Regions from separate parts of the Pseudomonas sp. MBLB4123 genome, predicted to be linked through region 1. Evidence: predicted binding sites of a transcription regulator. Region 1 holds the regulator's gene; each other region holds the start of a gene.
What was found. The regulator sigma-54, encoded in region 1, starts transcription at its own class of promoters, with help from an activator protein. The targets are predictions, from matches to a motif close to ANTGGCATNNANNTTGCTNT.
Positions count from the first base shown of each region.

Region 2: a site for sigma-54 is predicted at 950-969, ahead of flgB (flagellar basal body rod protein FlgB). Genes of this name have one in related genera too.
Region 3: a site for sigma-54 is predicted at 1,110-1,129, ahead of glnK (P-II family nitrogen regulator). Genes of this name have one in related genera too.

Region 1 is NZ_CP196711.1:4,326,925-4,329,184, forward strand. It holds gene ACSX1C_RS20065 (RNA polymerase factor sigma-54) at 182-1,690, opposite strand; gene lptB (LPS export ABC transporter ATP-binding protein) at 1,825-2,260, opposite strand, start outside.
Region 2 is NZ_CP196711.1:1,811,792-1,814,051, reverse strand. It holds gene cheR (protein-glutamate O-methyltransferase CheR) at 1-762, shown strand, start outside; gene flgB (flagellar basal body rod protein FlgB) at 1,018-1,425, shown strand; gene flgC (flagellar basal body rod protein FlgC) at 1,440-1,883, shown strand; gene flgD (flagellar hook assembly protein FlgD) at 1,905-2,260, shown strand, end outside.
Region 3 is NZ_CP196711.1:3,153,066-3,155,325, forward strand. It holds gene ACSX1C_RS14585 (ammonium transporter) at 1-532, opposite strand, end outside; gene glnK (P-II family nitrogen regulator) at 569-907, opposite strand; gene ACSX1C_RS14595 (accessory factor UbiK family protein) at 1,334-1,606, shown strand; gene ACSX1C_RS14600 (YifB family Mg chelatase-like AAA ATPase) at 1,644-2,260, shown strand, end outside.

The DNA.
Region 1 (2,260 bases):
TCCTTGTTGCCGTGTTTATGAGGCAGGCTGTAAAGCCTGCCGCGGGAACACCTTGGCGTGGAAGACGCATCGACAGCGAGTCCGGCATGGGTCTCCCCGGGCCGATTGCGAAGGCCGTTTAGGGGGAGGCTTGGCTGGGGTCGGGTTCTGTCTGTTGATCGGTCTTCCTTTGAGTGTCGCCTTACACCAACCGCTTGCGCTCACTGGAGGGCGCTATACCGAGGGACTCACGGTATTTGGCGACCGTGCGGCGGGCCACTTGAATGCCCTGTGCCTCCAGTAAACCAGCGATCTTGCTGTCGCTCAACGGCTTTTTTGCATTTTCCGCGGCCACCAGTTTCTTGATGATCGCGCGGATGGCGGTGGATGAGCATTCGCCCCCTTCGGCGGTGCTGACGTGGCTGGAGAAGAAGTATTTCAGTTCGTAGATGCCGCGCGGGGTGTGCATGAATTTCTGCGTGGTGACCCGCGAGATGGTCGACTCGTGCATGCCCACGGCTTCGGCGATGTCGTGCAGCACCAGCGGCTTCATCGCCTCGTCGCCGTAGTCGAGGAAGCCGCGCTGGTGTTCGACGATCTGGGTGGCGACCTTCATCAGGGTCTCGTTGCGGCTCTGCAGGCTCTTGATGAACCAGCGGGCCTCCTGCAACTGGTTGCGCATGAAGGTGTTGTCGGCGCTGGAGTCGGCGCGTTTGACGAAGCCGGCGTACTGCGGGTTGACCCGCAGGCGGGGCATGGCTTCCTGATTCAGCTCCACCAGCCAGCGCTCGTTGTGCTTGCGGACGATGACGTCGGGCACCACGTACTCCGGCTCGCCGGACTGGATCTGCGAGCCGGGCCGCGGGTTGAGGCTCTGGATCAGTTCGATGACCTGGCGCAGCTCGTCTTCCTTGAGCTTGGTGCGGCGCATCAGCTGGCTGTAGTCGCGGCTGCCGAGCAGGTCGAGGTAGTCGCTTGCCAGGCGCTGGGCCTCGCTCAGCCAGGGGGTCTTGGCGGGGAGTTGGCGCAGTTGCAGCAGCAGGCATTCGCGCAGGTCGCGGGCGGCGACGCCGGCCGGCTCGAATTGCTGGATGCGGTGCAGCACGGCCTCGACTTCGTCCAGCTCGATGTCCAGCTCCGGGTCGAAGGCCTCGACCACTTCCTCGAGGCTCTCTTCCAGGTAGCCCTGCTCGTTGATGCAGTCGATCAGGGTGGTGGCGATCAGGCGGTCCTTGTCGGACATCGGCGCCAGGTTGAGTTGCCAGAGCAGGTGGCTCTGCAGGCTCTCGCCGCTGGAGGTGCGGGTGGTGAAGTCCCACTCGTCGTCATCGTTGCTCGGCAGGCTGCTGGCGCTGGTCTGGTAGACGTCCTCCCAGGCGGTGTCGACCGGCAGTTCGTTGGGGATGCGCTCGTTCCACTCGCCGTCCTCCAGGTTGTCCACGCTCTGCGTGCTGTCCTGGTAGCCGGCTTCCTGATAGGACTCTTCTTGCTTGTCGGCGGAGGATGGGGTGTCGGCGCCGTCGGCCATGGGGTCGGAGTTGTCGAAGTCGTCGCCGTCTTCCTGGCGCTCGAGCATCGGATTGGACTCCAGGGCCTCTTGGATCTCCTGCTGCAGATCCAGGGTAGACAGTTGAAGTAGGCGAATGGCCTGTTGCAGCTGCGGGGTCATCGTCAGCTGCTGGCCCATTTTCAGGACTAGCGATGGTTTCATTGCAGACCTTCTATACCGGCGTCTGTGCGCGATCCACTACAGGGCGCCGAGGCGCCACAAGGAAAGCAAATTATATGCCCGGTCTCGAGTGGTTTGCCTAGCGCTAGCTGCTGTTCGGTCGAGAAAAGCCGCTGTTACAGGCGGAACTCGTGGCCCAGGTAGACTTCTTTGACCATCTGGTTGGCCAGGATGGCGTCGGCGTTGCCTTCGGCGATCAGCTGACCGTCGTTGACAATGTAGGCCGTTTCGCAGATGTCCAGGGTCTCGCGGACGTTGTGGTCGGTGATCAGTACGCCGATGCCCTTGGACTTGAGGTGGTGGATGATCTGCTTGATATCGCCGACCGAGATCGGGTCGACCCCGGCGAAGGGCTCGTCGAGCAGGATGAACTTGGGGGCGGTGGCCAGGGCGCGGGCGATCTCCACGCGGCGGCGTTCGCCGCCGGACAGGCTCATGCCGAGGTTGTCGCGGATATGGCTGATGTGGAATTCCTGCAGCAGGCTTTCCAGCTCCTGGCGCCGCGCGGCGCGATCGAGCTCCTTGCGCGTCTCGAGGATGGCCATGATGTTG
Region 2 (2,260 bases), 2.0 Mb from region 1:
CTGGGCAGCAACAAGCAGTATCTGGTTTCCAGTCGGCTGAACAAACTGATGGAGCAGCATGCCATCAAGAGCCTGGGGGAGTTGGTGCAGCGCATGCAAAGCCAGCCGCGCAGCGGTTTGCGCGAGCAGGTGGTGGATGCCATGACCACCAACGAAACCCTGTGGTTTCGCGACACCTATCCGTTCGAGGTGTTGAAGAATCGGGTGCTGCCCGAGATGATCAAGGCCAGCCCCGGGCAGCGCTTGCGCATCTGGTCGGCGGCCTGCTCGTCCGGTCAGGAGCCCTATTCCCTGTCGATGAGCATCGACGAGTTCGAGAAGACCAATATCGGTCAGCTCAAGGCCGGAGTGCAGATCGTGGCCACCGACCTGTCGCCGTCGATGCTGGCCAACTGCAAGTCCGGCGAATACGACAGCCTGGCGATGGGCCGTGGCCTGTCCCAGGAGCGCTTGCAGCGCTATTTCGATCCGGCCGGGCCGGGGCGCTGGGTGGTCAAGCCGGCCATCAAGAGCCGCGTCGAATTTCGCCCGCTTAACCTGCTGGACAGCTATGCCAGCCTCGGCAAATTCGACGTCGTGTTTTGCCGCAACGTGCTGATCTATTTCTCCGCCGAAGTGAAGAAGGACATCCTTGTGCGCATCCACGCCATGCTCAAGCCCGGTGGCTACCTGTTCCTCGGCGCCTCTGAGGCGCTCAACGGACTGCCGGAGCGTTATCAGATGGTGCAGTGCAGTCCGGGCATCATCTACAAGGCAAAATGAGCCAGTCGCCGCGGGCGGCTTGGGAAGAACGGGAGGCCAGTGGCCTCCCGTTTTTCGTTCGGCCGGCGGCAAATGGTCTGGGGAGGATTGCCGCTTTGCTTGCCAGAGGGCGGAAAGGCCTTGCCGCTTGGTTCGGAAGTTGGCCTGGAGATAACTACCAAGTGATTGAAATATAAGGAGTAAATTTTTTGGCACACACCTTGCTGTATGTCTGGCACGGACAACAGGTAAGCCAGACGGCAAGGGTTCCTGACCATGAGCATCAGCTTCGATAGTGCACTCGGCATCCATGAAAAAGCGCTCGGCTTTCGCGCCCAGCGTGCCGAGGTGCTGGCCAACAACATGGCCAACGCCGATACGCCCAACTACAAGGCGCGCGATCTGGACTTCGCCTCGGTACTGGCCGAGCAGAGTGCCAAGGTCCAGCGCGGCCCGGTCGGGCTGAGCCGCACCGACAGCCGGCATATCGCCGCCGAGGGGCTGAGCGCGGGCGATGCCGGGCTGGTCTACCGCTCGCCACTGCATGCCTCCATCGACCAGAACACCGTCGATTTGCAGGTCGAGCAGGCCAGCTACGCGGAAAACGCGGTGAACTTCCAGGCTAGCTTCACCTTCCTCAACAGCAAGTTCAAAGGGCTGATCAGCGCCCTGCGCGGCGATTAAAGGAGCCCGATGCCATGTCACTCGCCAGTGTCTTCAATATCGCCGGAACCGGCATGAGCGCCCAGAGCACTCGCCTGAATACCATCTCCAGCAACATCGCCAACGCCGAGACGGTGTCGTCGAGCATCGATCAGACCTATCGCGCGCGTCATCCGGTGTTCGCCACCGTCTTCCAGCAGGCCCAGGGCGGCGACCGCGGTTCCTTGTTCGCCGAGCAGGACCAGGCCGGCCAAGGCGTCCAGGTGCTGGGCATAGTCGAGGATCAGAGCGAGCTGGTACAGCGCTACGAGCCGAATCATCCGGCCGCCGATGAGAATGGCTATGTCTACTACCCCAACGTCAACGTGGTCGAGGAAATGGCCGACATGATCTCGGCCAGCCGGGCCTTCCAGACCAACGTGGAAATGATGAACACCGCCAAGCAGATGCTGCAGCGGGTACTGACCCTGGGCCAGTGAACCACCGGTGAGGAATGAAGGATGAGCAGCGTTAGTGGTGTCAGCTCTGCATTGGATCAGTACCAGATCAAGCAGGAGCCCAATAAGAGCAAGGAGCTTGGCAAGAATGAGTTTCTCAACCTGCTGGTGGCGCAATTGAATAACCAGAACCCGCTGGAGCCCCAGGGTAACGGCGAGTTCATCGCCCAGTTGGCCCAGTTCAGCCAGGTCGAGGGGATCGAGAAGCTCAATACCAGCATGAGCTCCCTGCTATCGGGCTACCAGTCGTCCCAGGCGCTGCAAGCCTCTTCCCTGGTCGGGCGCAAGGTCATAGTGCCGACCGACAAGGCGATGGTCGATACCAGCGAGAGCTTCAAGGCCAGCCTGGTGCTGCCGAC
Region 3 (2,260 bases), 1.2 Mb from region 1:
CCATATGCGCGATCGGCACGTAGACCAGGGTGAACCACACCGCCATGAACAGCAGCATGGCGGAGAACTTCATGCGTTCGGCGAAGGCGCCGACCATCAGCGCCGGAGTGATGATGGCGAAGGTCATCTGGAAGGTGATGAACACGCTTTCCGGTACGCTGGCGACCAGGCTGTCGAGGGTCAGGCCGGCGAGAAAGGCCTTGGACAGGCCGCCGACGAAGGAGTTGAAGTTGACCTCCCCCTGCACCATGCCGCTGGTGTCGAAGGCCAGGCTATAGCCGTACACCACCCAGAGCACGCTGATCAGGGCGCAGATGGCGAAGCACTGCATCAGCACCGACAGCACGTTCTTGGAGCGCACCATGCCGCCATAGAACAGCGCCAGGCCGGGAATGGTCATGAACAGCACGAGGACGGTCGCGACCAGCATCCAGGCCGTGTCGCCGCCGTTGAGGCTCGCCTCCTCGGCCATGGCGATGCCAGGAACGAGAGGCAAAAGGGCTCCGAGCCCTGCGAATCTTCGCAGAGTCATGGTTTAACTCCTGGGGCGTGGGGGTTCGAAGGGCGCTTAGATCGCGTCGGTATCGGTTTCGCCGGTACGGATGCGGATGGCCTGCTCCAGGTTGACCACGAAGATCTTGCCGTCACCGATCTTGCCGGTGTTGGCCGCCTTGGTGATGGCCTCGATCACCCGGTCCAGCTGGTCGTCGGCGATGGCCACGTCGATCTTCACCTTGGGCAGGAAGTCGACCACGTACTCGGCGCCGCGGTACAGCTCGGTATGCCCCTTCTGCCGACCGAAGCCCTTGACCTCGGTGACGGTAATGCCCTGCACGCCGATCTCCGACAGTGACTCGCGGACGTCGTCCAGCTTGAACGGCTTGATGATGGCAGTGACTAGCTTCATGTAACTCTCTCCCGTGTAGGTGGACTTGCCCCAGGAATTGCGAACCCGGCTCAAGTCTAAGCGCAGTGTCTGGCTTTTGTAATGCATCGGCGGCCGCGACTCGGCGGCTGTGGCTGCGACACTCGCCACGTGCTTCTGCTCAAGCACTCCTCCGCTTCGTCCGACGCACCGAAACCGCTTTGGTGCATGGGTCGAGAGGGATTAAGCAGAAATCTTGCCAGCTCATGGAAAACCGCTTTTTTTCAGGCAGTTAATGGCTGAAAGCACGGTTTTCCCGGATGTCGCCGCGAGGCAATTGCACGATAACGGTGCGCATGCCCGCCGAGCGATGCGCGAAAATCGTGCGCTATGCCGGCCATTGGCCAGGCCGACGTCCGCGCCCAGGGCACGTGCTACACTGCCGCCGTCTGTCAGTGGAACCACACCATGCTGCCTCCCAAAGCCTTTCTCGACGCCCTCGGCGCCCATGCCTCGCGCCTGTTCAACGGCGACACCCCGCTGCCCCGTAGCGAGTTCGAAGCCCAGTTCAAGGCCCTGCTGCAGAGCGGCTTCAGCAAGCTCGACCTGGTCAGCCGGGAAGAATTCGACAGCCAGATGACCGTGCTCGCCCGCACCCGCGCGCGCCTGGAGGCCCTGGAGGCCAAGGTCGCCGAACTGGAAGCCCGCCTCGCCACCGAGCCCGCGCCGCCCGCCGAGTAACGCGGGCGGCCGGCACGGCACGATCAAGGAGCGATCGATGTCCCTGGCCCTAGTCCACAGCCGCGCCCAAGTCGGCGTCGAGGCCCCCGCGGTCACGGTCGAGGCGCACCTGGCCAACGGCCTGCCGTCCCTGGCCCTGGTCGGCCTGCCGGAGACGGCTGTGAAGGAGAGCAAGGATCGGGTGCGCAGCGCCATCCTCAACTCGGCCTTCGAGTTCCCGCCCCGGCGCATCACCCTCAACCTGGCCCCGGCCGATCTGCCCAAGGACGGCGGGCGCTTCGACCTGGCCATCGCCCTGGGGATTCTCGCCGCCAGCGGCCAGGTCCCCGCCAGCGCGCTGGAGCGGCTCGAATGCCTCGGCGAGCTGGCCCTGTCCGGCGCGGTGCGCCCGGTGCAGGGCGTGTTGCCGGCCGCCCTGGCGGCCCGTGCCGCCGGCCGCAGCCTGGTGGTGCCCATGGCCAATGCCGAGGAAGCCAGCCTGGCCTCGGGACTCGAGGTGCTTGCCGTCGAGCACCTGCTGGAGCTGGCGGCCCACCTCAACGGCCAGGCGCCGCTCGCCCCCTACCAGGCCCAGGGCCTGCTGCGGCGGGTGCAGCCCTACCCGGACCTGGCCGAGGTACAGGGCCAGTTCGCGGCCAAGCGCGCGCTGCTGGT